Regions from separate parts of the Blastococcus sp. SYSU DS0616 genome, predicted to be linked through region 1. Evidence: predicted binding sites of a transcription regulator. Region 1 holds the regulator's gene; each other region holds the start of a gene.
What was found. Region 1 encodes LexA, which represses DNA repair genes until DNA is damaged. Its sites were predicted from a motif close to TCGAACANNTGTTCGA; they were not measured.
Positions count from the first base shown of each region.

Region 2: a site for LexA is predicted at 5,343-5,358, ahead of dinB (DNA polymerase IV). Genes of this name have one in related genera too.
Region 3: a site for LexA is predicted at 3,654-3,669, ahead of ACI79K_RS18075 (DUF222 domain-containing protein). Genes of this name have one in related genera too.
Region 4: a site for LexA is predicted at 3,512-3,527, ahead of ACI79K_RS11690 (DUF222 domain-containing protein). Genes of this name have one in related genera too.

Region 1 is NZ_JBJHAJ010000001.1:330,941-338,031, reverse strand. It holds gene miaA (tRNA (adenosine(37)-N6)-dimethylallyltransferase MiaA) at 1-651, shown strand, start outside; gene dapF (diaminopimelate epimerase) at 648-1,520, shown strand; gene ACI79K_RS01620 (hypothetical protein) at 1,525-1,731, opposite strand; gene hflX (GTPase HflX) at 1,846-3,336, shown strand; gene ACI79K_RS01610 (phosphatase PAP2 family protein) at 3,395-4,117, shown strand; gene ACI79K_RS01605 (hypothetical protein) at 4,089-5,132, shown strand; gene lexA (transcriptional repressor LexA) at 5,136-5,903, opposite strand; gene ACI79K_RS01595 (LysM peptidoglycan-binding domain-containing protein) at 6,325-6,621, shown strand; gene ACI79K_RS01590 (hypothetical protein) at 6,747-7,091, shown strand, end outside.
Region 2 is NZ_JBJHAJ010000013.1:79,876-86,966, forward strand. It holds gene ACI79K_RS11800 (class I SAM-dependent methyltransferase) at 1-604, shown strand, start outside; gene ACI79K_RS11805 (alkaline phosphatase family protein) at 601-1,788, shown strand; gene ACI79K_RS11810 (sucrase ferredoxin) at 1,799-2,767, opposite strand; gene ACI79K_RS11815 (cupin domain-containing protein) at 2,781-4,031, opposite strand; gene ACI79K_RS11820 (BatC protein) at 4,100-4,372, opposite strand; gene ACI79K_RS11825 (permease) at 4,623-5,279, shown strand; gene dinB (DNA polymerase IV) at 5,385-6,599, shown strand; gene ACI79K_RS11835 (DUF3040 domain-containing protein) at 6,764-7,091, shown strand, end outside.
Region 3 is NZ_JBJHAJ010000030.1:25,794-32,884, forward strand. It holds gene ACI79K_RS18055 (hypothetical protein) at 1-227, shown strand, start outside; gene ACI79K_RS18060 (reverse transcriptase family protein) at 375-1,805, shown strand; gene ACI79K_RS18065 (precorrin-3B synthase) at 1,851-3,029, shown strand; gene ACI79K_RS18070 (hypothetical protein) at 3,103-3,420, opposite strand; gene ACI79K_RS18075 (DUF222 domain-containing protein) at 3,687-4,916, shown strand; gene ACI79K_RS18080 (precorrin-8X methylmutase) at 5,058-5,678, shown strand; gene ACI79K_RS18085 (precorrin-2 C(20)-methyltransferase) at 5,675-7,091, shown strand, end outside.
Region 4 is NZ_JBJHAJ010000013.1:55,936-63,026, reverse strand. It holds gene ACI79K_RS11710 (LolA family protein) at 1-357, opposite strand, end outside; gene ACI79K_RS11705 (TetR/AcrR family transcriptional regulator) at 427-1,023, opposite strand; gene ACI79K_RS11700 (class I adenylate-forming enzyme family protein) at 1,100-2,641, shown strand; gene ACI79K_RS11695 (crotonase/enoyl-CoA hydratase family protein) at 2,638-3,405, shown strand; gene ACI79K_RS11690 (DUF222 domain-containing protein) at 3,531-5,759, shown strand; gene ACI79K_RS11685 (hypothetical protein) at 5,813-6,448, shown strand; gene ACI79K_RS11680 (AI-2E family transporter) at 6,488-7,091, opposite strand, start outside.

The sequences.
Region 1 (7,091 bases):
GCCGCCGGCACCGTGCCGCTGCTCGTCGGCGGCTCGGGGTTGTACGTGCGCGCCGTCCTCGACGAGCTGGAGTTCCCCGGCACCGACCCGGTGGTCCGCGCCCGCCTGGAGGGGGAGCTCGCGGACGCCGGTCCGGCCGCGCTGCACGCCCGGCTGGCCGGGCTCGACCCGGCCGCCGCCGCGGCCGTCCTGCCCAGCAACGGCCGGCGGATCGTGCGCGCTCTCGAGGTGATCGAGCTGACCGGTGGGCCGTTCCGCGCCGAGCTCCCCGAGCCGCGCCCGCATTACCCGGCGGTGGTGCTCGGGCTGGACCGCGAACCCGCGGAGCTCGACGAACGGATCGCCGTCCGGGTCGACCGGATGTGGGCCGCGGGGTTCGTGGACGAGGTGGCGGCGCTCGCCGCCGACGGGCTCCGCGAGGGGCCGACGGCCTCCCGCGCCCTCGGCTACGCCCAGGTGCTGGCCCAGTTCGACGGCGCGCTGTCGGCCGAGGAGGCACGCGAGCGCACCGTCACCACGACCCGCAGGTTCGTGCGTCGGCAGCGGTCCTGGTTCCGGCGGGACGCCGCGACGATGTGGCTCGACGCCGCCCGGGCCGACCTGGCCGACGCAGCGACCGGGGTGATCACCGGCCGTACGATCGATCCGTGACCTCCTCGCCGCGCGTGCTGCTCGGGCACGGCACCGAGAACGACTTCGTGGTGCTGCCCGACCCCGACGGCACCGTGTGGGCCGGCGAGCGGCTGGATGCCGCCATGGTGCGGCGGCTGTGCGAGCGCCGGGCCGGCCTGGGGGGCGACGGCGTGCTGCGGCTGGTGCGCAGCGCCCACGTGCCCGACGCTCCCGCCGTGCTGGGGGAGCACCTGTCCCGGTGCGAGTGGTTCATGGACCACCGCAACGCCGACGGCTCCTACGCCGAGATGTGCGGCAACGGCATCCGGCTGTTCCTGCACGCGCTGATCAGCGAGGGGCTCGTCGACCGCGCTGCCTGCGCCGACGGCCTGCTCGTCGGCACCCGGGGTGGGCCACGCCGGGTGGGCGCTGGTGCCGACGGCGGCTACTGGGTCGACATGGGCCCCGCCCGCCCGTTCGGCGAGGGCGAGGCGCTGCTCGACGGCCGGGCATTCGCCGGTCTCGCCGTCAGCATGGGCAACCCCCACCTGGCCTGCCTGACCGACGTCCCCGTCGAGCAGCTGGACCTGACCGGTACCCCGGCGTTCGACGAGGGGCTGTTCCCGGAGGGCGTCAACGTCGAGTTGGTGAACGTCCTGGAGCCGGGTGCCCACGTGCGGCTGCGGGTCAGCGAGCGCGGGGTGGGCGAGACGCGGTCGTGCGGCACCGGCGCCTGCGCCGCGGCCTACGCGGCCCTGCGTGCCGCGGGCGCCGACGAGGGCACGGTCGTCGTCGACGTCCCCGGGGGCCGCCTGTCGGTGCAGGTGACCCCCGGGACGACGGTCCTCAGCGGTCCGGCCGTGCTGGTGTCGGCCGGCACGCTGTGCCCGGAGTGGCTCCGGGCCTGAGGCGTCAGCGGCGGTCGTCGTCGGGCGGCAGCGGGACCATCGCGTCGTCGTCGCCGGTGGCCGGAGGGGTGGGTGGCGCCCCCCGGCCGCTGTCCTGGTCGGCGCCGGCACCCATCGGGTTGCGCGGCGGGCCGCCGATGCCCTCGGGGTCCCGGCCCGGGTCGTCCAGCTCGCTGTTCGAACCCATCCGGCTCGATCCGCTCTCGCTCATCGGTTCCTCCTCCGTGCGTCGCGTTCGTCGCGCTGGCCCTACCCCTGCCGCCGGTCGGGATGCATCCGGGGCGTCGATGCGTTGTACCGGGCGATGACAACTCAGGTGCTTTCCATGCAGGACCGTGCCACGCTGGAGACGATGACGACCGCCCCCGACGCCCTGCCCCTCGACGAGCAGGCCGACCTCGACACCCGCTCCGCGCCCACCGGGCGGTGGGCCGAGGCCGACGACACCACCGGCTCCTACGCGCTCGAGGCGCGCGGCGCCCTGCGCCGGGTGGCCGGTCTCTCCACCGAGCTCGCCGACGTCACCGAGGTCGAGTACCGGCAGCTGCGACTCGAGCGCGTCGTGCTCGTCGGCGTCTGGACCGAGGGCACCCAGGCCGACGCCGACCGCTCGCTGGCCGAGCTGGCCGCCCTGGCCGAGACGGCGGGCTCGCAGGTGCTCGAGGCGGTCAGCCAGCGGCGCGACAAGCCCGACGCTGCCACCTACGTCGGCTCGGGCAAGGCCAACGAGATCCGCGACATCGTCGCCGCCACCGGCGCCGACACCGTCATCTGTGACGGTGAGCTCACCCCCGGCCAGCTCAACCAGCTGGAGAAGGTGCTCAAGGTCAAGGTCGTCGACCGGACGGCGCTGATCCTCGACATCTTCGCCCAGCACGCGACGAGCCGGGAGGGCAAGGCCCAGGTCGAGCTCGCCCAGATGCAGTACATGCTGCCGCGGCTGCGCGGTTGGGGTGAGTCGATGTCCCGGCAGGCCGGTGGCCGGGTCGCCGGCGGTGGCGGCATCGGTACCCGCGGACCGGGTGAGACGAAGATCGAGACCGACCGCCGGCGCATCCGCGCCCGGGTGAGCAAGCTGCGCCGGGAGATCGCCGGCATGGCGACCGCCCGCGCCACCCAGCGGGCGAGCCGGGGACGCAACGCCGTGCCGAGCGTGGCGATCGCCGGGTACACCAATGCCGGCAAGTCAAGCCTGCTCAACCAGCTCACCGGCGCCGGCGTGCTGGTGGAGAACGCGCTGTTCGCCACCCTCGACCCGACGGTGCGCCGGGCGCAGTCGCCGGACGGCCGGGAGTACACGCTCACCGACACCGTCGGCTTCGTGCGCCACCTGCCGCACCAGCTGGTGGACGCGTTCCGCTCCACGCTGGAGGAGGTCGCCGCGGCGGACCTGCTGCTGCACGTGGTCGACGGCTCCGACCCCGATCCGCTCGGCCAGATCGACGCCGTCCACGTCGTGCTGAGCGAGATCGACGCGGCCGCCGTGCCGGAGGTCATCGTCGTCAACAAGGTCGACGCGATGAGCGAGGAGGACATCCTCACCCTCCGCCAGGCCCTGCCGGGCGCGGTCTGGGTCTCGGCCCGCACCGGCGTCGGCATCGACGCCCTCCGCAAGCTGGTGGCCGAGCGGCTGCCGCACCCCGACGTCGAGGTCGACGTGCTCGTGCCCTACGAGCGCGGTGACCTCGTGGCCCGGGTGCACCGGGACGGCGAGGTGCTCGGCGAGCGGCACGAGGACGGCGGCACACGGCTCACCGCGCGGGTGGACGGCGCCCTCGCCGCGGTGCTCGAGGAGTTCGCGGTCCCGGTGGGCTGAGCTGGGGCGGTCGATCGGCTCGGATCACGATCCGGTCACGGGCCGGTACGGTGGCGGCGTGACCAGGGGCGCGGTGCGGGTGGCCGAGTCACCGCGCGCCGCCCCCGTGGTCCCGCCCGGCCGGCCGCCGTGGTGGCTGGTCGCCGTGGCGCTGCTGGTCGGCGTCCTCATCACCGCCGACCTGCTCCGCCACGGGCCGTCGGAGCGGATGGACCTCCGGGTGTCGGAGATCGTCAGCGACTGGGGCCTGCGGGACACGCCGGGCTACCCGGCGGTGTGGGTGGTCACGCAGCTCGGCGGGCGCGTGACCATCCTCGTCGTCCTCGCCGGCCTGGTCGGCTACCTGCTGTGGCGGCGCGGCACCTGGATGCCGGCCCTCCGCGTGCTGCTGGCGCTCGGGGTGCTGACCGCCGGGGTGTACGCGATCAAGCACGGGATCGGGCGGACGGCGCCGGCGTTCCCGGGCTCCTACTTCTTCCACGCCGACGGCGCCTCGTTCCCCTCCGGTCACGTCGCCAACGCAGTGCTCATGTGGGGGGTGGCCCGCTGGCAGGCGGTCGAGTACGGGCTCCCGCCGGCGGTACAGCGGACCTTCTGGTGGCTGAGCGTCGTCGGGCCGGTCGCCACTGGCGCGGCGATGGTGTCGCTGGACTTCCACTGGGTCACCGACGCGGTCGTGGGCGCCGCTGTCGGGATCGTCCTCCTGGGCGTGGTTCATGCACTGGACGCGATGGTTCTGTCACGCTTGGTACGTGCCCGAGCAGGCCAAGCGAGTTCCTAGCCGCGCCCGGCGGCGTCGGCTCGTCGTCGCGAGCGCCCTGACCGGCGCCCTGGCCGTGCTCGTCCCCGCGTCCGCGTCGGCGGAGGAGCCGGCGCCGGAGGTCCGGTGCGCCATCACGGACCCCCGACTCGCCGAGCTGTCCGGCCTGGTGGTGGTAGGAGAGCAGATGCTCGCCCTCAACGACGGCGGTGACCGGGTCGAAGTCCTCGGGCTCGATGCCGCCTGTGCGGTGGTCGACGTGCAGGCCGGGGCCGCGGACCCCTTCGACCCCGAAGACCTCGGCGTCGGCTCGGACGGGAGCGTCTGGATCGCCGACACCGGTGACAACGGCACGAGCCGTGCCACCGTCGCGCTGCATGTCCTCCGGCCCGACGGCGCGGCAGCGCTGCATCGGCTGACCTACCCCGACGGCGCGCACGACGCCGAGGCGCTGCTCCTGGCCCCGGACGGGACGCCGTACCTCGTGACCAAGGAAGTGCTCGGCTCCAGCGGGGTCTACCGGCCCGCCGCCGCGCTCGTCGACGGCGGCACTGTGCCGATGGAGCGGGTGGGCACGGTCAACGTCACCCTCACCGGAACCCCGGGTGGCCCCGTGGGTCGTGCGGGGCAGTTGCTGATCACCGGAGGTGCGGTCGCCGGCGACGGGAGCGCACTGGCGCTGCGCACCTACACGGACGCCTACGTGTGGCCGCTGTCCGGTTCGGACGTGCCCGGTGCGCTGGCCGGCGAACCGGTGCGGGTGGCGCTCCCCGAGTCGCCGCAGGGCGAGGCCGTCAGCTTCTCCGCCGACAACCGGGCGCTCGTGGTCGCGAGCGAGGGCCTGCCCAGCGCCGTCACCGTGGTTCCCCTGCCCGCCGCGACCGCCGCCGCGAGCCCGACTCCCGCGGAGGACCCGCTGCCGTCCTTCGCGGAACTCGCCCGCTCGGACCGCTCGCCGATCGCCTCGGCGCTGATCGCCGCCGTCGTCGCCACTCTCGTGGTCTGGGTGGGCGGGAAACTGCGCCGCCGGACCTGACCCTCAGACCCGGCGCAGGACCGACACCACCCGCCCGAGGATCGTCGCCTCGTCTCCGGGGATCGGTTCGTAGGCCGGGTTGTGCGGCAGCAGCCACACGTGACCGTCCCGGCGCTTGTAGGTCTTCACCGTCGCCTCGCCGTCGATCATCGCCGCCACGATCTCCCCGTTCTCGGCGGTCGGCTGCTGGCGGACGACGACCCAGTCGCCGTCGCAGATGGCGGCCTCGACCATCGAGTCGCCGGCCACCTTGAGCATGAAGACGGTTCCCTCGCCGACCAGCTCGCGCGGCAGCGGGAAGACGTCCTCCACCGCCTGCTCGGCGAGCACCGGGCCACCGGCGGCGATCCGGCCGACGAGCGGGACGTAGGCGGGCGCGGCGGCCTGCACGCCGTCGCCGACCACGGGGGTTTCGACCGGTGCCGCGGTGGCCCGGCCGGCATCCCCGGGCAGTCGCACGTCCAGGGCGCGCGGCCGGTTGGGGTCGCGCCGCAGCCAGCCCTTCTTCTGCAGCACCGAAAGCTGGTGCGCGACCGAGGACGCCGAGGACAGCCCGACGGCCTCGCCGATCTCACGCACCGACGGGGGGTAGCCGCGCCGGTCGATGGAGTCGCGGATCACCTCGAGCACCCGCCGCTGCCGCTGGGTGAGCCCGTCCCCATCGGCCGCGCGGTCGGGAAAGGCCCGTACCGACGCCGAACCGTCCGCCGTCCCCGGGGCCACGCCCGCGGTGCCGCCCCGGTTGCCGGACGTCCTGCTCGAGTCCGCCACGTCTCCTCCTCGCCGGCTGCCCGCGCAGCTCTCGACCCTCGTCGTCGGAGGAACGGTAGCGCCGATCGGCGGCCACTTCAAACAGGTGTTCGAAACTTTCCCGTGTCGCTCCCCAAGTGTCGGTCCCATCCGGTAGACATCGGACAGGCGTTCGAATCGAACACACGTTCGGGTCCGGCGGGTGCCGGCCAGGAGGGCTGAACACATGACGAGCAGCACGGCACTGCGGGTCTGCGGCCAGGTGCCGGTCGACCCGGGGGAGCGGCGCGCCGGTCCGCCACCCGCCCGGCATCTCCGGGTGCTCCCGCCACCTCGCTCCTACGCGGAGCTGCCCGAACCTCTGCCCGCGCCGGCTCGCGGCAGGACGAGCGGCCCGCGGGCGACGGTGGGGCGGTCGCCCGGCCGGGGGTGTCGGGGGCGGGTGGAGCAGCCGCCGCTCCGGTTGACGTCGCGCGGCCGTCGCGTGCTCGTGGTCCTCACCCTCCTCCTCGCCGCGGGCGTGATCGTCCTCGGCAGCGCCGTCCTCGGGGATGCGGGTGGCGGATTGGAGCTCATGGGGACGACCAATGTGATCGTCGAGCCGGGTGACACGCTCTGGTCCATCGCCGGCACGGTCGCCGACGGGCGCGATGTCCGCGACGTCGTCGTCGACATCCAGCGGCTGAACGGGCTCGGCTCCGCGGCCATCTCGCCTGGTCAGGTCCTCGTCCTGCCCTGACGGCCCCGCAGGGCTCGGTGCCTGCGCGCCAGGGCAAGGTGTTCACAACGCGGCTCGGCGACTTCGTCAACCCTCAGTACAGGCACGTTCACCGTGCGTGCTGGTCGGCCACCTACGGTACGTCCGTGTCCAGCGTCATGGAGAACCGCGCCGCCGTGTTCACCACTCGTCCCCAGGCCGTCGAGGTCCACCAGGCGGGTGCCTGGTGTGCGGGGGAGCTGTTGGGGTGGCGACACGACGACTCCGGCGCGTGCCAGATGTGGGTGCGGGTCGTCACCGGAGGCGAAGAGCAGGCGCTCTGGATCGACCTGGGGGATGTGCGGCTTCCGGAGTCGCCGGTCGTCGAGGTGTCCCCGGTGACGCAGGCGATGCCCGCCTCCCCGTCCGCGGCACCGCTCCGGGACGGTCCGTCGACCGATGTCGAGGCGACCGCCAGCCTGCCGCTGCTGCGCGACCGCTGCGAGCCGCGG
Region 2 (7,091 bases), on a different contig from region 1:
GTTCGCCGTCCCGCTGGCCCGCCTGGGGCACACCGTCACCGTCGTCGATCCCAGCGCCGACGCCCTGGCCACCCTGCGCCGGCGTGCCGAGACGGCGGGTGTCGGCGGGCGGGTGCGCGGTGTCCAGGGGGACGGCGACCTGCTGCACGAGGTCCTCGCCGACGACGAGGGCGGGTACGACCTCGCGCTGTGCCACTCAGTGCTCGAGGTGGTCGACGACCCCGGGGTCACGCTGGCCGAGATCGCCGGCGCGCTGCGGCCCGGCGGCCGGGTGAGCCTCGCCGTCGCCAACCGGGCCGGCGCGGTCCTCGCCCGAGCCGTCGGCGGCCACCCCGCGGAGGCGCTGGCCCAGCTCCGGGACCAGGACGCCCACCCCGGCCGGCCGCTCCGCCGCCGGTTCAGCCCCGACGAGCTCCTGGCGCTCGTCGGCGGTGCCGGTCTGACCCCCGGCGCCTGGCGCGGGGTCTCCGTCGTCGCCGACCTGCTCGACTCCGCCTCCGGGGCCGATCCGGCCGCCGTCCGGGACCTCGAGCTCGCGCTCGCCGAGACCTCGCCCTACCGCGAGGTCGCCGCAGGCCTCCACCTGCTGGCGACCCGCGCGTGACCGGGGAGGGCGACGGCGTGCTGCCGCCCGACCTGCACCGGCCGGCCTACGGCGTCGCCACCCTCGCCGACGTGCTGCCCGGCGTCGCGGCGGCGCTGGGGACGCCGGTGCCCCGGGGGGACCTGCCCGCCGACCCGCTGGGCCTGGCCGACGCGCTGCACGGGGCCCGCCGCGTGGCGGTCCTGCTCGTGGACGGCCTGGGCGCCGACCTCGTCCGGGCGCACGCCGACCTGGCGCCCACGCTGGCCGGCATGAGCAGCCCGGCCGGAACCCTGCAGGCGCCCTGTCCCAGCACCACCCCGGTCAGCCTCACCACCATCGGCACCGGACTGCCCCCGGGCAGCCACGGGATCCTGGGCTTCGTCACCGAGGTGCCGGGGGAGGGGCGCACCCTCAACCACACCCAGTGGACCGACGACCCCGACCCCGCCGACTGGCAGGCGCAGCCCACCGTCTTCGAGCGCGCCGCCGCCGACGGGGTGGCGGTCACCGCCGTCGGGCCGTGGGCCTATGCGGGATCGGGCCTCACCGTGGCCGCCTACCGCGGGGCCGAGTACACCGGGGCGGTGGGGCCCGGGGACCTCACCGCGCTCATGCGCTCGGGCCTGGAGGCGGGCCGGCGGTCCCTGGTCTACGGCTACATGGCCGAGCTCGACCTCACCGGCCACGTCCGCGGGGTCGACTCGCCCAGCTGGCGCGCGCAGCTCGCCCTGGTCGACCGCGTCGTCGCGCAGCTGGTCGACGGCCTGCCCGACGACGCCGCGCTGCTGGTCACCGCCGACCACGGGATGCTCGACGTCCCCGCCGCGACGCGGCTGGACCTCGACGACGAGCCCGACCTCGCCGACGGGGTGCGGGTGCTCGCCGGTGAACCCCGCGCCCGGTACGTGCACACCGAGCCCGGGGCGGAGGCCGATGTGCTGGCCCGCTGGCGCGGGGTCCTCGGCGACCGGGCGTGGGTGGTGGGGCGCGACGAGGCCGTCGCCAGCGGGGTCTTCGGGCCGGTGGACGACGCGCTGGCGGCCCGCATCGGGGACGTCGTGGCGCTGGCCCGCGGTAGCTGGGCGCTGATCAGCCCCCGGCTGGAGCCGGGGCCGAGCCGGCTGGCCGCCTACCACGGGTCGTTGACCGCGACGGAGCTGGCGATCCCGCTGCTCGCCGCCCGGGGACGCGCGCTCCGCTGAGCCGGGCGGGTCAGCCCGGCGGTGCCGACAGCGACAGGTGGTGCCAGGTGCGCACCCGGCCGGCCGTGGTGGCGGAGCAGGTGAGGTGCACCGTCTCCGGTGACGGCCGGCTCTCCACGGTGACGGTGACCGGCCCCGCCGGGCCGGTCAGGATGACCTCCCACCGCTCCGCGCCCGGGTCCGCCGCTTCCCGCCGGGTCGAGCGGACCGGCGGCAGCTCGTCGACGCCGAGGACGCCGAGCTCCTCGCGCGCGTAGTGCTGGGCGGCCTGCACCGGTGCGGGCAGCCCTGCCCGTCCGCGCAACCACGGCAGAGCCACCTGCCCCCGGTCGTGCGCGGCGACGACCAGCCCGCCGTCCCCGGGGACCTGCCCGTAGTAGAAGCCGTGCGGCAGCACCAGCACGTTCGCCGCGAACCGGTCGCCCCCGAGGTGGCTGCACTCCCACACGTCGGTCGGGCCGGGCGCGGGCAGGGCACGGGCCAGCGGACGGCCGCGCAGCGCGCAGCAGGCGTCGTGGCCGCCGTGCGTGCACACCAGGTAGGCCGGCCCGGACGCCGGCTCGCCGACCGACCCGTCCCACGGCGCGCTGAGCAGGTCGGCGTCGGTCGAGCGCACCGACCACCACAGCCCCTCCCGGCCCAGCCGGCTGTCGGCGTAGGCCCAGCGCCGGCCGGAGTCGGCCAGCCGGTCGCCGGGCCGGCGGACCAGCAGGACCCGGACCCCCTCCCGCTCGGCCCGCTCGGCGAGCAACCGGGCCACGCGTGCGTCGAACCTCGACTGGAGCAGCGCCTGCCGTCCCCACGGCCCCGGCTGCTCGACCAGCAGCCAGCGGGACACCGGTGAGGCCGTCGCCACCCCCGAGTCGCCGCGCTCGAGCGCCTGCACCGAGCAGCGGCCGGCGTCGAGCCGGCCCGGCGGGCGGGCGGGGACCTCCGTGCGGCAGAAGTCGTCCTTCCCCGCCGGGTCCGGTGCGGTCACGCCCTCCACCGGGTCACCGGGGTTCCCCGGACGCCGCCCCCCGCCCGCCGTGCCCGGTGGCGGGCAGGGTCGCGTCGGGCACGGTGGCGATCGACTCGGTCACCAGCCGGCGGGCCAGCGTCAGGCGGTCCGCCGGGTCGAGGCCGGGCAGGTCGCCCACCTTCAGCTCGCCGGCGGCCAGCAGCTCGGTCAGCGCGGCCCGGGCGTCCTCCGGGAAGGAGTGGGTGCGCCGGCCCGCCACGAGGGTCACCCGGCCGTCGTCGGCGTCGCGCAGGGTGCACCGCAGGTGGCGGCGCAGTCGCAGCACCGTCCCCGGGTCCAGCGCGGCCGCGGCGACGGACTGCGCCAGCGGTGCGACCGGTTCCGGCCGCACCTGCGCCCAGGTCCGGGCCCGCAGGCGGTCGGCGACGTCGGCCGGGTCCACCCGGCCCAGCCACTCCCGCAGTCCCTCGACGACGGCGGCGACGTCGTCGGCCAGGGCGTCGGGACCGGACAGGTCGACGCCGAGGGGCAACGAGCTCCGCAGCGCGCGGTCCTCGGCCGCCAGCGTGCGCACCAGGTCCAGCACCGACTCGGCCGCCGCCCAGCGGGTCACCGAGTGGATGCCGACGGTCAGGTGCGCGCTGATCTCGCCGAGGGCCTTCGCCGAGTGCAGGAACCCACGCGGCAGGTAGAGGGCGTCGCCGGGCCGCAGCACCGCGTCGATCACCGGTGCCCGCTCGGCGGCCGCCGCCACCTCGGCAGCGCGGTCGTTCCACGGCTGGGTGCGCAGCGGATCGGGCAGCACCGGCTCGTGGATGGTCCAGTGCTTCTCACCGGCCACCTGGAGCACGAAGACGTCGTGCACGTCGTAGTGCGGGCTGAAGCCCTGCGACGACGGCGGGGTGACGTAGGCGTTGACCTGCGTCGGGTGGCCGAGGTCGGCGGCCAGCTGGTCGGCGAACTCGATCAGCGGCGGCCAGAGCCGGTGCAGCCCCTGGAGGACGACGGTGCTCCCGTCGGCGAACAGCCGCAGCACCGCGTCCGAGGAGACCTGGTCGGCGATCTCCGCGCCGGCCCCGCCCGACGTGGTGAACCGCTTCGCGTCGACGACCGCGCCGTCCTTGGCGATCCGCAGGAACGGTGTGCGCAGGCCGCGTCGGGAGAGCAGCTCGTCGACCGCCGGCAGGTCGAGCAGGTCGGTGAAGGAGTTGCCGGTGTCCTCGGCGCGGGTCAGGAGCGGGCGCCGTGCCCAGTGCTCCCGGGCGAACTGCTCGGGGGCCATGTTCGTGCACCGCCGCAGGGCCGGGCGGAGCTGTGGCTCCGTCCGGCCCCGCGGGGTCGGGTGCTCGTTCAGGCCGAACCGTCCGCGCCACCGTCGGCACCGCCGTCGGCGCCACCGTCCGCGCCGCTGTCGGCACCGCCGTCCGCGCCGCCGTCCGCGCCGCCGTCCGCACCGCCGTCCGCGCCGCCGTCGGCACCGCTGTCGGCACCGCCGTCGGCGCCACCGTCCGCGCCGCTGTCGGCACCGCCGTCCGCGCCACCGTCATGGGCGCCCGGGGTGCCCGAGGCGCCGCCGTCGGCCGGGCCCTCCGTGCTGGTCATGTCGTCGTCGTCGAGCGCCATGGCATCTCCGTCCAGGTCGATCAGGGGCGGCCGGCCGGCCGTCCCTGCGTCGCTGCTTACCTCCCTCACCCGGGTCTGACACCTGCCGTCCGGCCAGCGGTTTCCGCTGTGCGGGGAGGGTCACGATCGCGTGACGGCTCGGCGTCCGGTGCAGTCGTCTCCTTCCTGGCGGGCATCTCGTGTGGGTCCACCCCTGAGGGGCACCTCTGAGGGGTCAGAGGCACGAGACGACGCACGAGGAGGAGATGTCATGACAGAGGGTCGTACGCAGACAGGCGCGAGCGCCGACGTGACCCAGGAGACGTCGGGTGGCCGGCTGGACCCGGCCAGGGACGAAGGGGCGAGCCGCGTAGGCCTCCGGGACACGCACCACCAGACGCCGCCCACGCGCCGGGACCGCGTCCGCTGGGGCCCGGTCTGGGCCGGCCTGATCGTCGCGGTGCCCACCTTCCTGCTGCTGCAGCTGGCCACGCTGGCCCTGGGCTGGTGGGACATGGGAGGTGGTGACGGGAACAACGCCGACCTGATCAGCGGCATCAACGGGCTGCTCGCCCTCTTCCTGGGTGGTCTCACCGCCGGGGCGACCGCGCTGTGGCGCGGGGTCAGCGAGGGGCTGCTCCACGGCATCCTGGTGTGGGCGCTGACCGTGGTCACCATCGTGCTGCTGACGCTGTTCGGTGGCGGTGCCCTGCTGGGTTCCCTGGCCGGCGTGGTCACCGACGTCGCCGGCATCCAGCAGGCCAACCTGCCCGACATCCAGGCCGGCCAGGCCGCCGAGACGGCGCGCTCGGCCGCCAGCTGGGCGGTCCTCGGGCTGGGTCTGTCGATCATCGCCTCCGCGCTCGGCGGGGTGATCGGCGCCAAGATGTGGCCGGGCAAGCAGGACACCGAGGTCGTCGCCCGCTGACCTCGGCGGGCCGGGGCGCGCCGGTCGGCCGCCCCGGCGCCGGACCGTTATCGTTCCCGTGGGTCGAACGCATGTTCGATCCACGGGGACGTGCGGGAGGTGGCGGTGGCGGGCGGCGTCGGACGGGCGGACGGGTGCACCGTCCTGCACATCGACATGGACGCCTTCTTCGCCAGCGTCGAGGTGCGCCGGCGCCCGGAGCTGGCCGGCACGCCGGTGATCGTCGGCGGGGCCGGGAACCGCGGCGTGGTCACCTCGGCCACCTACGAGGCCCGCAGGTACGGGGTGCACGCGGCCATGCCCACCGCCCGCGCGCTGCGGCTGTGCCCGACGGCGACGGTGCTGCCGGGGGACATGGCGCTCTACGCCGAGGTGTCCCGGGCGGTCATGGCGCTGTTCCGGTCGATCACCCCGCTGGTCGAGCCGCTGAGCCTGGACGAGGCGTTCCTGGACGTCTCGGGCGCCGGCCGGCGGCTGGGTGACCCCGTGGCCATCGGCGAGTACCTCCGCGCCCGGGTGTTCGACGAGCAGGGCATCACCTGCTCGGTCGGGGTCGCCGGCACCAAGTTCGTGGCGAAGCTCGCCTCCACCCGGGCCAAGCCCGACGGGCTGCTCGTCGTCCGCCCCCCGGAGGTCATGGGTTTCCTGCACCCGCTGCCGGTGGGTGCGCTCTGGGGAGTGGGTCCGAAGACGGAGGAGACGCTCCTGCGGCTCGGGCTGCGGACCGTGGGCGACCTGGCCCACGTGCCGGCGAAGACCCTCCAGCGGGCGCTGGGTGCCGCCGCGGGCGCCCACCTGCACGAACTCGCGTGGGGGCGCGACCCCCGGCGGGTCGTCCCCGACGAGCCCGAGCGCTCCACCGGCGCGGAGGAGACCTTCGCCGCCGACGTCGACGACCCCAGGGTGGTCCACCGCGAGCTGCTGCGGCTGGCGGAGCGGACGGCCGGGCGGCTGCGCTCGACCGGCTGCCTGGCCCGCACGGTCAGCATCAAGGTCCGCTTCGCCGACTTCACCACGATCACCCGCAGTCGCACGCTGGCCGCGCCCACCGACGTGGGGCAGGAGCTCTACGACACGGCCCGCGCCCTCTACGACGCCCTGGGCCTGGACCGGACCCGCATCCGGCTGGTCGGCGTCCGGGCCGAACGGCTCGTCGAGGCGGGTTCCGCCCCCCGGCAGCTGGAGCTCGGCGCGCGCGAGCACGGCCGCCGGGAGGCGGAACTGGCCGCCGATCGCGCCGCCCGGCGCTTCGGAGCGGGAGCGGTCCGGCCGGCGACGCTGCTGGGCTCCTCGGGGCCGGTCGGGCGGGCGGCTCGCTGACCAGGCACGACGCGCCGCGGGCTGCACCCGGAGGAGTGATCGGCCGGCGCGTCGGGCCGGTCACCGTGGCGTCGCCTTTCGCCGCGTCCAATCGGCTCGTATCCTCGGAGATACCGTCGGCGGGAGCCTCCGACGGAACTGGCTCCGCCCATTTGGAGGTCGACGTGCCGCTCTCCGAGCACGAGCAGCGTCTGCTGGAGCAGATCGAGCGCGCCCTCGTCGATGACGACCCGAAGTTCGCATCCTCGGTCCGCACCGGCGATCGCCGTCAGAAGGCTCGCCGCAAACTGCAACTCGGTGCCCTGCTGGTGCTGGTCGGCCTCGCCGTCCTGGTCGCCGGCGCGGTCGCCGAGTCCGTCCCGCTCGGCGTCCTGGGATTCCTGGTCGCCTTCGGCGGTGCCGCCCTCGGGGTGCTGCACTACCGGGGGGCCACCGGTGCGGTCGAGGCCGCCGGGCCCGCCGGGCCGCGCGGCTCCTCGGCCGCCGGCCGCG
Region 3 (7,091 bases), on a different contig from region 1:
GTGCCCGGTACGTCAGCTACGCCGTGCTCAGGGCGAGCGCGGAGGTCGACCGGGTCGTCGTCGGTCCGCGGGAGATCAGGGTGCCGCGGCACGGGCACCTCGTGGTCGTCTGGGACGGCGTGCCGCCCCTCGTGGAGGCACGGGCCGCGGACGGCCGGTTGCTCGCCGCGCGTCGGGTGGACCTGCGGCGCCGCCGCCTCCCCGAGGCGTACCGCGACCCCGCGTGATCGCCCGACCAGCGCGGATCCGCCGCCCGGACTGGTCAGGGCCGGATCGGCCCCCTACCGTGGCCGGGTGCGGCCGGGAGGGCAGGACGACCGGCGAGGAGCCGGTCCCTCCGGGGCAACCCCGGGGTCTCGCAGCAGAGCAGGGCGATGCGTCACCCGCCGGACGGCGCGCTCCGCGCACGTCCCGGCGCCTCCGTCACGGAGCGGCTGCCCTCCCCGCCGTCGCGCTCGGCGGCCCCGCCGGTGACGGCCACCCGGCGCGCCGAGGTCACCGCGAACGGCATCGCCACCGCGCTGCTCGCCGGGCGGTGGCGGCGCCCGCAAATGGTGCGCCGGGTCGCCGTCGCGCTCGGGTACCGGCGCGCCCCCCGCTGGGTGGGCACGCTGGTCGGTGAGGTGCTGGGGGCCTACTGGCACCCACCGGCCGACCGCCCGCGGGAACTGGCCGCCTTCCTCCGCACGACGGGGGGCTGGGCGCGCGGTCAGGCGGCCGAGGTGCCGCCGCGGGTGGTGCACTGGGAGCCGGTGCCGACCGCCGTCGTCCGGCCCCGGCTGCCCACGGTGGAGCTGCCCGACCTGAGCGCCCTGGCCCGGCTGCTCGACCTCGACCAGGGCGAGCTGGCCTGGTTCGCCGACGCCCGCACCGTCGAGCGCACGGCGCCCGAGCCCCTGCGCCACTACCGCTGGCGGGCGGTGGACCGGCCGACCGGGGTCCGGCTGCTCGCCGCACCGAAGCCCCGGCTGAAGGAGATCCAGCGGCGGCTCCTGCGGCACGTGCTCGACCCGGTCCCGGTGCACGGTGCCGCGCACGGCTGCGTGCCCGGCCGGTCGGTGCGGACGGCGGCCGCCCCGCACGCCGGCGCCGCCGTCGTCCTGCGGATGGACCTGGAGCACTTCTTCGCGAGCGTCCCCGCGCCCCGGGTGCACGGGCTGCTGCTGGGCCAGGCCGGCCTCCCCGAGCCGGTCGCGCACGCGGTGACCGGCCTGGTCACCACCGTGGTGCCCGCCGCGGTGTGGCGGCGCATCCCGCCGCCGGAGGACCCCGTGGCCCGGGAGCGGCACCGGCGGCTGGGGACGCGGCTCGCCGTGCCGCATCTTCCGCCGGGTGCGCCCACGTCCCCGGCCCTGGCGAACCTGGTCTGCTACCGGCTGGACCGCCGGCTGGCCGCGCTCGCGGCGACTTTCGGCGCGACCTACACCCGCTACGTCGACGACCTGACCTTCAGCGGCGGCACCCGGGTGGGGCGCGGCCGGCTGGCCCAGCTGGTGGGTGGGATCGCCCGGGAGGAGGGCTTCCGGGTGAACGCCGCCAAGACACGCGCGACCGGCTCGGCCCGCCGGCAGGCAGTGCTGGGCGTCGTGGTCAACGAGCGCCCGGCGCTGCCCCGCCGCGAGCGGGACGAGCTGCGCGCGCTGCTGCACAACTGCGCCACCCGCGGCTGGACCACCCAGCTCCGCGGCCGCGACCCCGCCACGTTCCGGGACCACGTCCTGGGCCGGGTGGCCTGGGCGGCGTCGGTGGACCCGGCGTCCGGGGCGCGGCTGCGCGCGCTGGCCGAGCGCATCGACTGGAGCTGACCGCCGACGGCTCGGGCCGACCCGGGACGTAGCCTCGCGGGCGCCATGTCATCAGCCGGGCTGCCCACGCCTCCCCTCCGGGACCGGGCCGACGCCTGCCCCGGCGCGCTGCAGACCCACTCCGCCGCCGACGGCGAGCTCGCGCGGGTGCGGGTCCCCGGTGGACTGCTGGTGGGCGACCAGCTGCGCGTCCTCGGCGCGGCCGCCGTCGAGCTCGGGGACGGCGCGCTGGAGCTCACCAGTCGCGGCAACGTGCAGCTGCGGGGCCTGCGCCCCGGATCGGCCGGCGAGCTCGGCGGCCGGCTGGCGGCGGCCGGGCTGCTGCCCAGCGACAGCCACGAGACGGCCCGCAACCTGTTGGGCAGCGTGTTGAGCGGGCGGACCGGGGGTCTGCTCGACGCCCGGCCCTGGGTGCGCGACTTCGACGCCGGGCTGTGCGCCGACCCGTCGCTCGCCGCGCTGCCGGGACGGTTCCTGGCCACGTTCGACGACGGCCGGGGCGACGTCGCCGCGCTCGGCGGGGACGTCGGCCTGTTCGCGCTCGCCCCCGACGCCGTCGCGCTGACCCTCGCCGGCGCCGACTCCGGCCTGCGCGCCGGTCCGGCGGACGCCGTCGACCTCGCGCTGGCGGCCGCCCGGGCTTTCCTCGACGAGCGCGCCGCCCAGGGCGGAACGGCCTGGCGGCTGGCCGAACTCGCCGACGGGCCGGCGCGGGTGGCGGCCCGGCTGGACGCCCCGGCCGGGGAGCGGGTCGAGGTGCCGGCCCAGCCGCGGATCCGCCCGATCGGTGCGGTGCGGCAGGACGACGGCCGCACGGCCCTCGCCGCGGTGGTCCCCCTGGGCCGGCTGACCGCCGCCCAGGTGTCGCTGCTCGCCGACGTCGCGGCAGAGGTGCAGCTCACCCCGTGGCGCGGGGTCGTCGCGCCCGACCTGGCCGACGGGTCGGCGGCCAGGTCGCTGGCCGACGCCGGGCTGGTGCTCGACCCCACGAGCCCGTGGACGCGCGTGACCGCTTGCGCGGGGCTGCCCGGGTGCGCGAAGTCCCTGGCCGACGTGCGGTCGGACGCGACCGCTGCCGTGATCACCGGATCCCTCCCGGCGGACGGGGCGCGGCAGCACTGGGCCGGGTGCGAGCGGCGCTGCGGCCGGCCCGGCGGCGCAGTGGTGGACGTGGTCGCGACCGGCACCGGCTACCGGGTCGAGGGCAGCGGCCACCCCGGCTGAGGCCGGCTCGCTCCGGCAGGGGTGACGGACAGCAGCCCACGATGCTGAACCCGGGGCTGGGGCGTGCGCCCTGTTACCGGTAGTCGCTCAGCAATGCGCGGAGCACGCGGACGACGTCGGCCAAGACGTCATCGAGGTCGGTGAGGTCCCGCCACTCGTGCCGGACCAGCCGGCGTCGCCACCAGCGGCCGCGGACCTGGTCGACCGCGATGTCCTCGTCGAGCCCGTCGAACCACACCTCGATCGGCTCGCCTGCCGTCCTGGGCTCGATCGTCGTGCCCCAGCCGTAGACGGCCTCCCGCCGGTTCCCGGACTGCCAGAAGCGGTCGTGGTGCCGGTACGACACGGTGCCCTCGTGGTCACGCAGCACTGACTCGACGGTCGCGCGCAAGGCCACCTGCTGGGCGGGCGGCTCCGGAGCGGGGAAAGTCGGGCACGGCGCGACGCTAGCCCGGAGCCGGGCCGGAGGACGCACGTGGCGGGTCGGGCCATGCGAGAGCGGGCACCCGCCGCGGTGAACTCCCGAGCACCACGACCGACCGCTGTCCACGCTGTGCTGAAATCTGTGGACAGGCTTTTGACCTGCACTTTCGGGTTGCCGAGGCCGGTCCGCCCGGCTAGTATTCGTACATGCGTTCGACCGCTGCGGGTGATGCGCTGGACCGGTTGACGGCCGCGCTGGACGACCTGGCGGCCGAGGACCTGGCCGGCCGGTTCGGCCCGCAGCTGCTCGACCGGCTGCGGCCGCTGCTGGTGGCGCAGAACCGGCTCGCCGCGGAAGTCACCCGCACCGTGCGGGAGTGCGAGGTCACCTCCGCCGCCGAGCACGACGGGCAGCGGACGATGGCCTCCTGGCTGCGCGGACATGCCCGGCTGTCGTCGGCCGCGGCGTCCCGGGTGGTGCGCTCCGGGCGGGCGCTGCCCGAGCTACCGGCGGTGCGAGCCGCGTTCGCCGCGGGTGCGATCACGGCGGAAGCGGTCGCGGTGATCACCCCGGTCGCCGCACCGGTGAACGTGGCCGCCGCGCAGGCGCACGACGTGGGCCTCGCCGGGGTCGACGCAACCCTGGCCGAGGTCGCCGCGAGTCGCCCGCACGCCGAACTCCGCCAGGTCGTGGACCACTACCTGGCCCGGCTCGACCCCGACGGCCCCGAGCCCGATCCCACCGAGGGCCGGTCACTGGTGTTCGTCACCCACGCCGATGGCCGCGTCGGGTTCCGCGGCGAGCTCGACGCCGTCGGCGGGGAGAAGTTCCAGGCCGCGATCGAGTCGATCGTGCAGGCCTCCCGCCCCGCCGGGGACAGCCGCACCCGCGCCCAGCAGTCCGCCGACGCCCTGGTCCAGCTGGCCGACAACCAGCTCGCCTCCGGCGCCCTGCCGGTCCTGCGCACCGTGAAGCCGCACGTCATCGTCCGGATCGACCTCACCGACCTGGTCGACCCCGCCACCGGACCGGGCGCGGCCACCACCGGGCTCGGCGCCACCATCTCCGCCGCCCGCGCCCGCTGGCTGGCCTGTGACGGCAACGTCTCCCGCATCGTCATCGGCCCCGACGGCGAGCTCCTGGACCTGGGCCGCCGGCACCGGGTCGTCCCGCCGGCCCTGCGCCGCGCGGTCGAGTACCGCGACCGGGGATGCGTGTTCGCCGGCTGCGACGCCCCCGCCCACTGGTGCGACGTCCACCACCTCGTGCACTGGGCCGACGGCGGAGAGACCTCGCTGGAGAACTCCGGGCTGTTGTGCGAACGCCACCACACCAAGGTCCACCACGGATTCCGCATCGAACGAGATACCGCCGGCCGATGGCACACCTACCGGCCCGACGGCACCGAGATCCTGATCTTCCCCCGCATCACCGGCCAACCCGAACACTCGCGCACCGGCTGAGCCACCGACGCACGACGAACCCTCCCCGGGTCCTGGGAGGGGTTCGTCGGCCTGCTCAAGCACGCAGCACAGCGGTGGGCTGGGACCGCCCGCCGTTCCCCGGAGCAGGTGGCCCGAGCGCGGGACGTAGCCTCCTGCCCGATGTACGACTACGAGAAGGACGGCGCCGAGATCTACCGGCGCTCGTTCGCCACCATCCGCGCCGAGGCGAACCTCGCGAACCTGCCCGCCGACGTCGCCCAGGTGGCGGTGCGGATGATCCACGCCTGCGGGCAGGTGGACCTCGTCGACGACATCGCCCACTCCCCCGACGTCGTGCAGCGCGCCCGCGAGGCGCTGAACGCCGGCGCACCGGTGCTCTGCGACGCGCAGATGGTGGCCAGCGGCATCACCCGGCGGCGGCTGCCGAAGGACAACGACGTCATCTGCACCCTGAACGACCCGCGGACCCCCGGGCTCGCCGCCGAGCTGGGCACCACCCGCACCGCCGCGGCGCTGGAGCTGTGGCGCGACCGGCTCGACGGCGCGGTCGTCGTGATCGGCAACGCCCCCACCGCGCTGTTCCATCTGCTCGAGATGGTGGCCGCCGGTGCCCCGCGCCCCGCCGCCGTGCTCGGCATCCCTGTCGGGTTCATCGGCGCCGCCGAGTCCAAGGACGCCCTGGCGGAGTCCGACCTGGAGTTCCTGGTGGTCCGGGGCCGGCGCGGCGGCAGCGCGATCACCGCGGCCGCCATCAACGCGATCGCGAGCACCGCCGAATGAGCGGACAGACGACCGGCCGGCTCTACGGGGTGGGGCTGGGCCCCGGCGACCCCGAGCTCGTCACGGTCAAGGCCGCCCGGCTGATCGGCGCCGCCGACGTCGTCGCCTTCCACGCCGCGCGGCACGGCCGGTCGGTGGCCCGCGGCCTGGCCGAGCCCTACCTGCGCGAAGGGCAGATCGAGGAGCTGCTGGTCTACCCGGTCACCACCGAGACCACCGACCACCCGGGCGGCTACCAGGGCGCGATCGACGAGTTCTACGAGGCCGCCGCTGCGCGGCTGGCCGCCCACCTGGACGCCGGCCGCGACGTCGTCGTCCTCGCCGAGGGCGACCCGCTCTTCTACGGCTCCTACATGCACATGCACAAGCGGCTGGCGCACCGCTACCCGACCGAGGTCGTCCCCGGGGTGACCAGCGTGAGCGGCGCGGCCGCCGCGGTCGGCCGGCCCCTGGTGGAGCGCGACGAGGTGCTCACGGTGCTCCCCGGCACGCTGCCGGCCGACGAGCTCGCCGCCCGGCTGGCCGGCACCGACTCGGCGGCGGTGATGAAGCTCGGCCGCACCTTCCCGCAGGTGCGGGAGGCGTTCGAGCGGGCCGGCGTGCTCGACCGGGCGCTCTACGTCGAGCGGGCCACCACCGACCGGCAGCGGTGCCTGCCGCTCGCCGAGGTCGACCCGGCGAGCGTCCCGTACTTCTCCCTCGCCCTGCTGCCCAGCCCGCTCACGCCGCAGGTCACGGAGCCGGCCCAGCCCTCCGGCGAGGCGGCCACGCACGGAGAGGTCGTCGTCGTCGGCCTCGGTCCGGGCGCGCGGAGCTGGACGACCCCGGAGGCCGCCGAGGCGCTCGCCGCCGCCGACGACCTCGTCGGCTACGGCCCCTACCTCGACCGGGTCGCGGCCAACCCGCGCCAGACCCGGCACCCCAGCGACAACCGCGTCGAGGCCGACCGTGCCGCGCACGCGCTGACGCTGGCCCGGGAGGGGCGGCGGGTCGCGGTCGTCTCCAGTGGAGACCCGGGCGTCTTCGCCATGGCCGCCGCCGTGCTCGAGGTGGCCGAGCGCCCCGAGTTCGCCGGTGTCCCGGTGCGGGTCGTCCCCGGCCTCACCGCCGCCCAGGCGGTCGCCTCCCGGGTGGGGGCCCCGCTGGGGCACGACTTCTGCGTGCTGTCGCTCTCCGACGTCCTCAAGCCCTGGGAGGTGATCACCGATCGGCTGCGCCACGCCGCCGCCGCCGACCTGGTCATCGCCCTCTACAACCCGCGCTCGAAGCACCGCCCGCACCAGCTCGGCGAAGCGCTGCGGGTGCTGCTGGAGGTGCGCCCGCCGGAGACCGTGGTGGTCGTGGGGCGGGACGTCGGCGGGCCGGAGGAGAGCCTCCGGGTCACCACCCTGGGCGCGCTGGACCCCGCGACCG
Region 4 (7,091 bases), on a different contig from region 1:
GGTCCAGGTGCCCCGGGCATCGCGGTGGATGCCCGTCTCACCGGCCGTGGTGATGACGGCGACCCGATGGTCGTCGGGGCCCCGCCACCACACGCGCATCTCCGTGCGGTCGCTGAACAGGTCCGCGAGGGAGTCCAGCTGGTCGGTCACCGGCAGGGCCAGCCCGCCGGCCGATTCGGCGTACCCGGAGTACTGCACGTCCCGCGAGGCCAGGACCGCCGCACGCAGCTCGGCCGCGGGCACCGCCGAGTCTTCGACCGGGAGCGCGCCCACCAGCGCCGGGAGCGCGACGAGGACCGCGACGACCGCCCCCACGACGGCCCAGCGCGGAGCCGCCGCCCGCGGTCCGGACGCCATGCGGTCACCGTAGCCCCGGCCGGCCCGGTGGGTCCCGCGGCGATCCTCACCGGGAACTCACCGGGAGGGCTATCGGGCGGCTCGGTCCACGGACACCACGGGCGCGGCGCCGAGCACCCGGCCGACCCACAGCTGCAGCACGCGCCGGTCGCGGTCGCCGTCCTCGCGCAGGACGCTGGTGAGAGCCAGCCCGCGGTAGAGGGCGAGCAGGCCGTCGATCTCGGTCCGGTCCCGGGAGGAGCCGGGGAACAGCTCGGCGACCAGGTCGCGGACGGCCGCCCCCACCCGCCGCTCGGCGGGAAGCAGCGCGGCGCGCAGCACCGGCTCGGTGCGTGCGGCGGCCCACAGCTCCAGCCCGGCCAGGAACAGCGGGCCGGACATCACCCGGTGCAGGAGGTCCACCTCGCTGGCCACCCGGCCGGTCGCGGCATCGGCGCGCACCTGCTGGATCTGCGCGTCGGCGACGTGCGAGACGGCGGCGACCAGCAGCGCCTCCTTGGTGGCGAAGTGGTGCAGCAGCGCCCCGCGGGACAGCCCCGCCCGCTCCTGCACCCGCTGCGTCGTCGTCCCGGCGTAGCCGTGCTCGACCAGGCAGTCGATGGTCGCGGAGAGCAGCCGCGCCCGGGTGTCCGCCCGGCGCTGCTCCTGGGTACGTCGCTCCGTCACCGCGTCAGGATAGGTACTGACAAACCGTCCGAACGGACTGTAAGTTGCCGTCCGACTCGAGAGGGAGTGGTGACCGGTGTTGACGGTGGAGCTGGTGCGGAGGGGCGCCCGGCGGTTCGCGGACCGCACGGCAGTGATGAGCGGCGATGCGTCGCTGACCTTCCGGGAGGTGGACGAGACCGCCAACCGGATGGCGCACGTGCTGATCGGGCTGGGGGTGGCCCGTGGGGACCGGGTCGGCCTCCTGGTCGAGAACGGGCTGTGGTCGGTGCCGATCGACTTCGCCTGCCTCAAGGCCGGCGCCGCGCGCGTGCCGCTCAACGCCCGGCTGTCGGCCGACGAGCAGGCGCGGATGCTCGCCGCCACCGGCGTCCGGATGCTCATCCACGGTGCGGCGCTCGCCGACCGGGCGGCGGAGCTCGCCGGGCGGGTGGACGGCCTCCGGCTGGTCAGCCTGGGCCAGACCTCCGACGTCGAGGCACTCGACCTGCTCGACGAGATGGCCGACGCGAGCGCCGCCGACCCGCGGTTGCCCGCCGAGCCCACCGACCCGGTGCTGATCCTCTACACCTCGGGCACGACCGGCGCGCTCAAGGCGGTGGTGCACACCCAGGCCAGCTACGCCGCCATCTGCGCCAACATCCTGGCGAACCTGGTCTCCCCCGGCCGGGACTCGGTCATGCTGCACGCGGCGTCGCTGATCCACGCCAGCGGCACGTTCGTGCTCCCCTACTGGATCCGCGGCGGCGCGGCCGCCGTCCTGCCGGGCTTCGACCCCGCCAGCTACCTGGACTCACTCGCCCGCTACCGGGCCACCGAGATCAACCTGGTACCCACCATGCTCGGCATGCTGCTGTCCTCCGGCGCCGCCGAGCGCGCCGACGTCTCCAGCCTTCGCACGGCGGTGTACGGCGCCAGCCCCATGCCCGGCCCGGTGCTGGCGCAGGCCCTCGACGTGTGGGGTCCACGCCTGGTGCAGTACTACGGGCAGACGGAGGCACCCCTGGCGATCACCGTGCTCGACGCCCTCGACCACACCGACCCGTCCCTGGCCGGCTCGTGCGGCCACCCCTCGGTCGACGCCGAGGTCCGGGTCGTCGGCAGCGACGGCGGCGCCCTGCCGGCCGGCGAGATCGGCGAGCTCCAGGTGCGTGCCCCCTTCGGCATGGCCGGCTACCACGACGCGCCCACCCTCACCGCCGAGACGATCAGCGGGGACGGCTGGATCGCCACCCGCGACCTGGCCCGGCTGGACGACCGCGGCTACCTCACGCTTGTCGACCGGACCAGCGACATGATCATCACCGGCGGCTACAACGTGTACCCGCGGGAGGTCGAGGAGGTGCTCATGGCCCACCCGGCGGTGTCCGGTGCGGCCGTCGTCGCCGCACCCGACCCGACGTGGGTGGAGGCGGTGACCGCCTTCGTCACGCTCCGCCCCGGGTCGAGCGCCACCCCCGACGAGCTGCGGGACGCGGTGCGCGGCGCGCTCGCCGGTTACAAGGTCCCCAAGACCGTGCACGTCGTCGACCAGCTCCCCCTCTCCCCCGTCGGGAAGATCCTCCGCCGGGCCCTGCGCGAGCCGCTGTGGGCCGACGCCGCGGGGCGCTCGTCGTGAGCGAGACGGTGACCGTCGAGCGGAACGGTCCGGTGACGACGGTGCGACTGTCCCGCCCGGCGGCACGCAACGCCGTCGACGGGCCCACCGCCGCCGCGCTCGCCGACGCGTTCCGGGCCTTCGACGCCGACGACGAGGCCGCCGTGGCGGTGCTGCACGGCGAGGGCGGCACCTTCTGCGCCGGCGCGGACCTGCGGGCCATCGGGACCGACCGCGGCAACCGCACCGAGACCGACGGGGACGGGCCCATGGGCCCCACACGGATGCGGCTGCGCAAGCCCGTCATCGCCGCGATCGCCGGGCACGCGGTCGCCGGCGGCCTGGAGCTCGCGCTGTGGTGCGACCTGCGGGTCGCCGACGAGACGGCGATTCTCGGGGTCTACTGCCGCCGCTGGGGCGTGCCACTGGTCGACGGCGGCACCGTGCGGCTGCCGCGACTGATCGGCACCTCCCGGGCCATGGACCTGGTGCTCACCGGGCGAGGGGTGGACGCCGCCGAGGCGCTGCAGATCGGATTGGTCAACCGGGTCGTGCCCGCCGGGCAGGCGCTGACCGAGGCCCGGGCGCTGGCCGCCCGGATCGCCGCCTTCCCCCAGACCTGCCTGCGGGAGGACCGGGCCTCCCTGCTGGAGCAGGACGGCCTCGACGAGGAGGCGGCCATGGCCAACGAGTTCCGCCACGGCATGGCCTCCCTCGCCGTCGACGCGCTGCCGGGGGCCGCACGCTTCGCCGCCGGGGAGGGCAGGCACGGCAGCGGCGTCTGACCCGGTCCGGGTGGCCACCGCGGCGCGGGACGACACGACTCCGCGCCCGGGGCCGCACCGCGCTGAGCAGCACCTTCGCACAAATCCGTCTTGCCTTCCGGGGCGATCGAACGTATGTTCGATGCATGGCGGACGTCGGGGCGGTGAGCGACTGGTACGCCACCGCCCGCGCCCGGGCGGTGGCCGCCGGACGGCGCCGGCGAGCCCGCGAGGCGTCCACCGAGTGGCCCGAGTTCGCCCCGCCGGTGAGGCTGGCCGCTGGCCCGCTCGGCGAGGTGCAGGCCGCGGACCGCGAGATCGCCCGGCAGACCGCGCTGCGCGCCCGCGCGGTCGCCAGGTTCGCCGCGGACCGGCCCGCCGACGGCGACCGTGCCCAGGGTGAGCCGGGCGCGATGAGCCCGGAGCGGTGGGCCGCGCGTCCCGAGGTGCTGCGCGGGGTGAGCGAGTGGGCGACGCAGGAGCTCATGATCGCCCTCTCGCTCTCCGCCCGGGCCGCGGAAGCGTTGCTGGTCCGCTCGCTGACGCTCGTGGAGCGGCTGCCCGGCACGCTGGCCGCCCTGGAGGCGGGGGCCCTGCACCCCGGGCACCTCTGGACCATGCTCGAGAAGGTCGCTCCCATCGCCGACGACCGGGTGCGTGCCGAGGTCGAGGCGGAGCTGCTGCGCTGGGCTGCGGGCCGGGTGGTGACGCCTGCGCAGCTGAACGACAAGGCGCGCCGCGAGGTGGCCCAGCGGGACGCCCGCGCCGCGGCCCGCACGCTGCAGGAGGCGCTGAAGCGGCGCGGGGTCCACATCCGCCCGGATGCCGTCGACGGCATGGCGACCGTGAGCGTGTACGCCACCATGCCGGAGGCCCAGGCGCTGTACCGGGCACTGACCGCCTGCGCGGAGGCGCTCGACGGCGACGACGATCAGCGCACGCGGGGCCAGAAGATGGTCGACTGCCTGCTCGACCTGGTGCTGCGCCCGGGCGAGACCGATCTGCCGCCGGTGCAGGTGCTGCTCACCGTCGTCGCCTCGCTGGCCACCCTCGCCGGCGGAGACGGTTCCGGGGAGATCGACGGGCAGGTCGTGCCGGCCGAGATGATCCGCCACTTCCTGACAGCGCTCACCGGCCGGCCGCTGGGATCCGACTCCGCGGAGCCGGCCCCGGGGCAGCCGTCCGGCTCGATGTCGTGGCAGGCGCAGGAGCAGGCCGAGCTGGAGTGGTGGCTGGCCGAGACGGAGCGCCGGCTGCTCAGCGGTGAGCTGGTCGATCCCGACCCCGACGGCAACGGCGACCTCGCCCCTCCCCCGGACGTCGCCGGCGACCCCGCCCTTCCCCCGGACGTCGCCGGCGACCCCGCCACCACCCACGACGCACTCCCGGGCGACACGATCGAGGACGCCGAGATCGAGGACGCGCCCCGCGCCGACACCGGTACCGACGCCGGTACCGACGCCGCCGTGGCCCAGGAGCGCCGGGGGTGCACCGCAGCCTCACCGACGTCGCGAGGGCCAGACCGGCGGCGCGGTGATCCTCCGGCGCCGGAACCGGAGGACACCCCGCCGGATGCCGACAATTCCTCACCGGCAGCAGCGACCACGGCCGGGGCGGTACCTCCCGGGCCGGCGGCCACCTCGCCCGGAACCGGCTGGTGGACGCTGGCCGACGAGGCGGTCGAGACCGCCGGCCTCGCCGTGCTCCGCGCGGAGCAGGAGCTCTCCCGCGCCGGTCGACTGGTCCGCACGGCAGTCACGGCCGACGCCGACGACGAGGCCACCTGGCGGGCCGGCCCCGGAGGGCGGCTCACCGCAGCGGAGGACGCCCTGGCGGCGCTGCGGTCGGCCTCCGACGGGCAACGGGCGTGGCTCGCCGACCTGCTGGGGAGCACCGGTGGCGGTGGGCTGGCCGAGCGGCCGAGGATCGCCCTGACCGACGCGTTGTCCGGCACGCTGCTGGCCCTGACCGACCTGCCCGGTCTGCGCCGCGCGGGCAGCTGCGACCGTCCGTGCTGCCGTCGGAGCACCGGTCGCTGCACCCACGACCTCTCCGACCGGCCCGGCCTCGGCGCCCCGGGGCCCAGCACCGGCTACCGCCCTTCGGGCGAGCTGGATCGGTGGGTGCGGGCGCGGGATCGTCGCTGCCGGTTCCCCGGCTGCCGTCGACGGGTGCCCCGCGGCGGCGAGCTCGACCACCACCGCCCGTATCCGGACGGTCCCACCAGCGCCGGCAACCTCGCCGGCTACTGCACCACCGACCACCGCGGCAAGCACCAGGCACCGGGGTGGCGCCACGACCTCGGCAGCGAGGGGACCCTCACGGTCACCACCCCGAGCGGTCTGGTCGCCACCACCTCGCCGCCGCCGTACTGAGCGCCACACCACCGCCACGCATCGAGAAACCGGGTACGGGGCACCCCGTGCCCATGGCTGCTCAGATCAGCGACGCCGTCGTCGTCGACGTCCTCCGCCGGCTCGACCGGCTGCTGACCCCGCTGGCGGACCGGATGGGCCGGCCGCCGGAGCTGCCGCGCGAGGAGCGCGACCGCTGGTGGGCCGACCGGGTGTCCCGGGTGGCCGCGGGCGTGTCGGCGGTCCCCCGCTTCGCCGGCAAACTCGCCGATCTGCTGCCGCTGCAGAACAGCGTCGGCACCGCGGTGCAGTCGTTGGTGGTGCTCGGTGTCGCCGGGGAGCACGGGGTGACCGCCCCGGCCGACCGGGTGTCGCTGCTGGCGCGGGTCCTGCTGCGCCGGGAGCTCACGCCGACCCAGGTCGAGCCGCTGCTCACCCGGAGCAAGGGCACCTACGTGGAGGGCGCGTTCGGCCCCCGGGACGAGCGCCGCGGGGCGAAGGGCGCCGTCCGCACGCTGTGGCGGGCGGCTCGGCTGCTCGGCCGAATCGACGACGCGCTGGACGCCCGCCCGAAGGGGAAGCTGTTCGCCCGCGCCCTGTCGAACCTGCCGGTCGTCGGTGTGGCCGGCGGGTACGCCTCCGAGCGCGAGGGGCTGCGGCGGGCGGCTGCCCGCGCCGCCGACCTGCTGGAGGGGACGCGGCAGGGCTGACGCCCAGGTGGTGCGGGCCGGCCGCCCCGGCAGTCCGCCCTACCCGGTGCGGGCGCTCGCCGGTTCCGCGGGGGCGGCGTCCCGGGCACCGCCCCGGCCCTCGTCCCGGTCCTCGTCCCGGCTCTCGTCCTGCGCGTCGTCCCGCTCCGGGTCGCGCCAGCCCGGCCCGGCAGCAGGCTCCCGGCCGCGCAGGTAGTCCACGACCCGGGCCACGCAGGCGGCGATCGGCACCGCCAGGAAGGCGCCGAGGACGCCGTAGGTCACGCCCCCCACCGTGACCGCGAGGATGATCGCGAACGGGTGCAGCCGCAGCACAGGGCTCAGGATCAGCGGTTCGAGCAGGTTCCCCTCGGCCTGCTGCACCACCACGACGAGGGCCAGCACCAGCAGCGCCGTCGTCAGCCCCTGGTCGGCCAGCGCGACGAGGACGGCCAGCAGCCCCGAGACGAAGGCCCCCACGATGGGGAAGAACCCGCCCAGGAAGACCAGCACCGCCAGCGGCATGGCCAGCGGGACGCCGAGGAGGACCAGCCCGATCCCGATCGCCACGGCGTCCACGAGGGCGACGATCAGCTGGCCGCGGAAGTAGGCGCCGAGGGTCCAGAACAGCTGCCCGGACACCCGACCGACGTGCTGCCGGGTG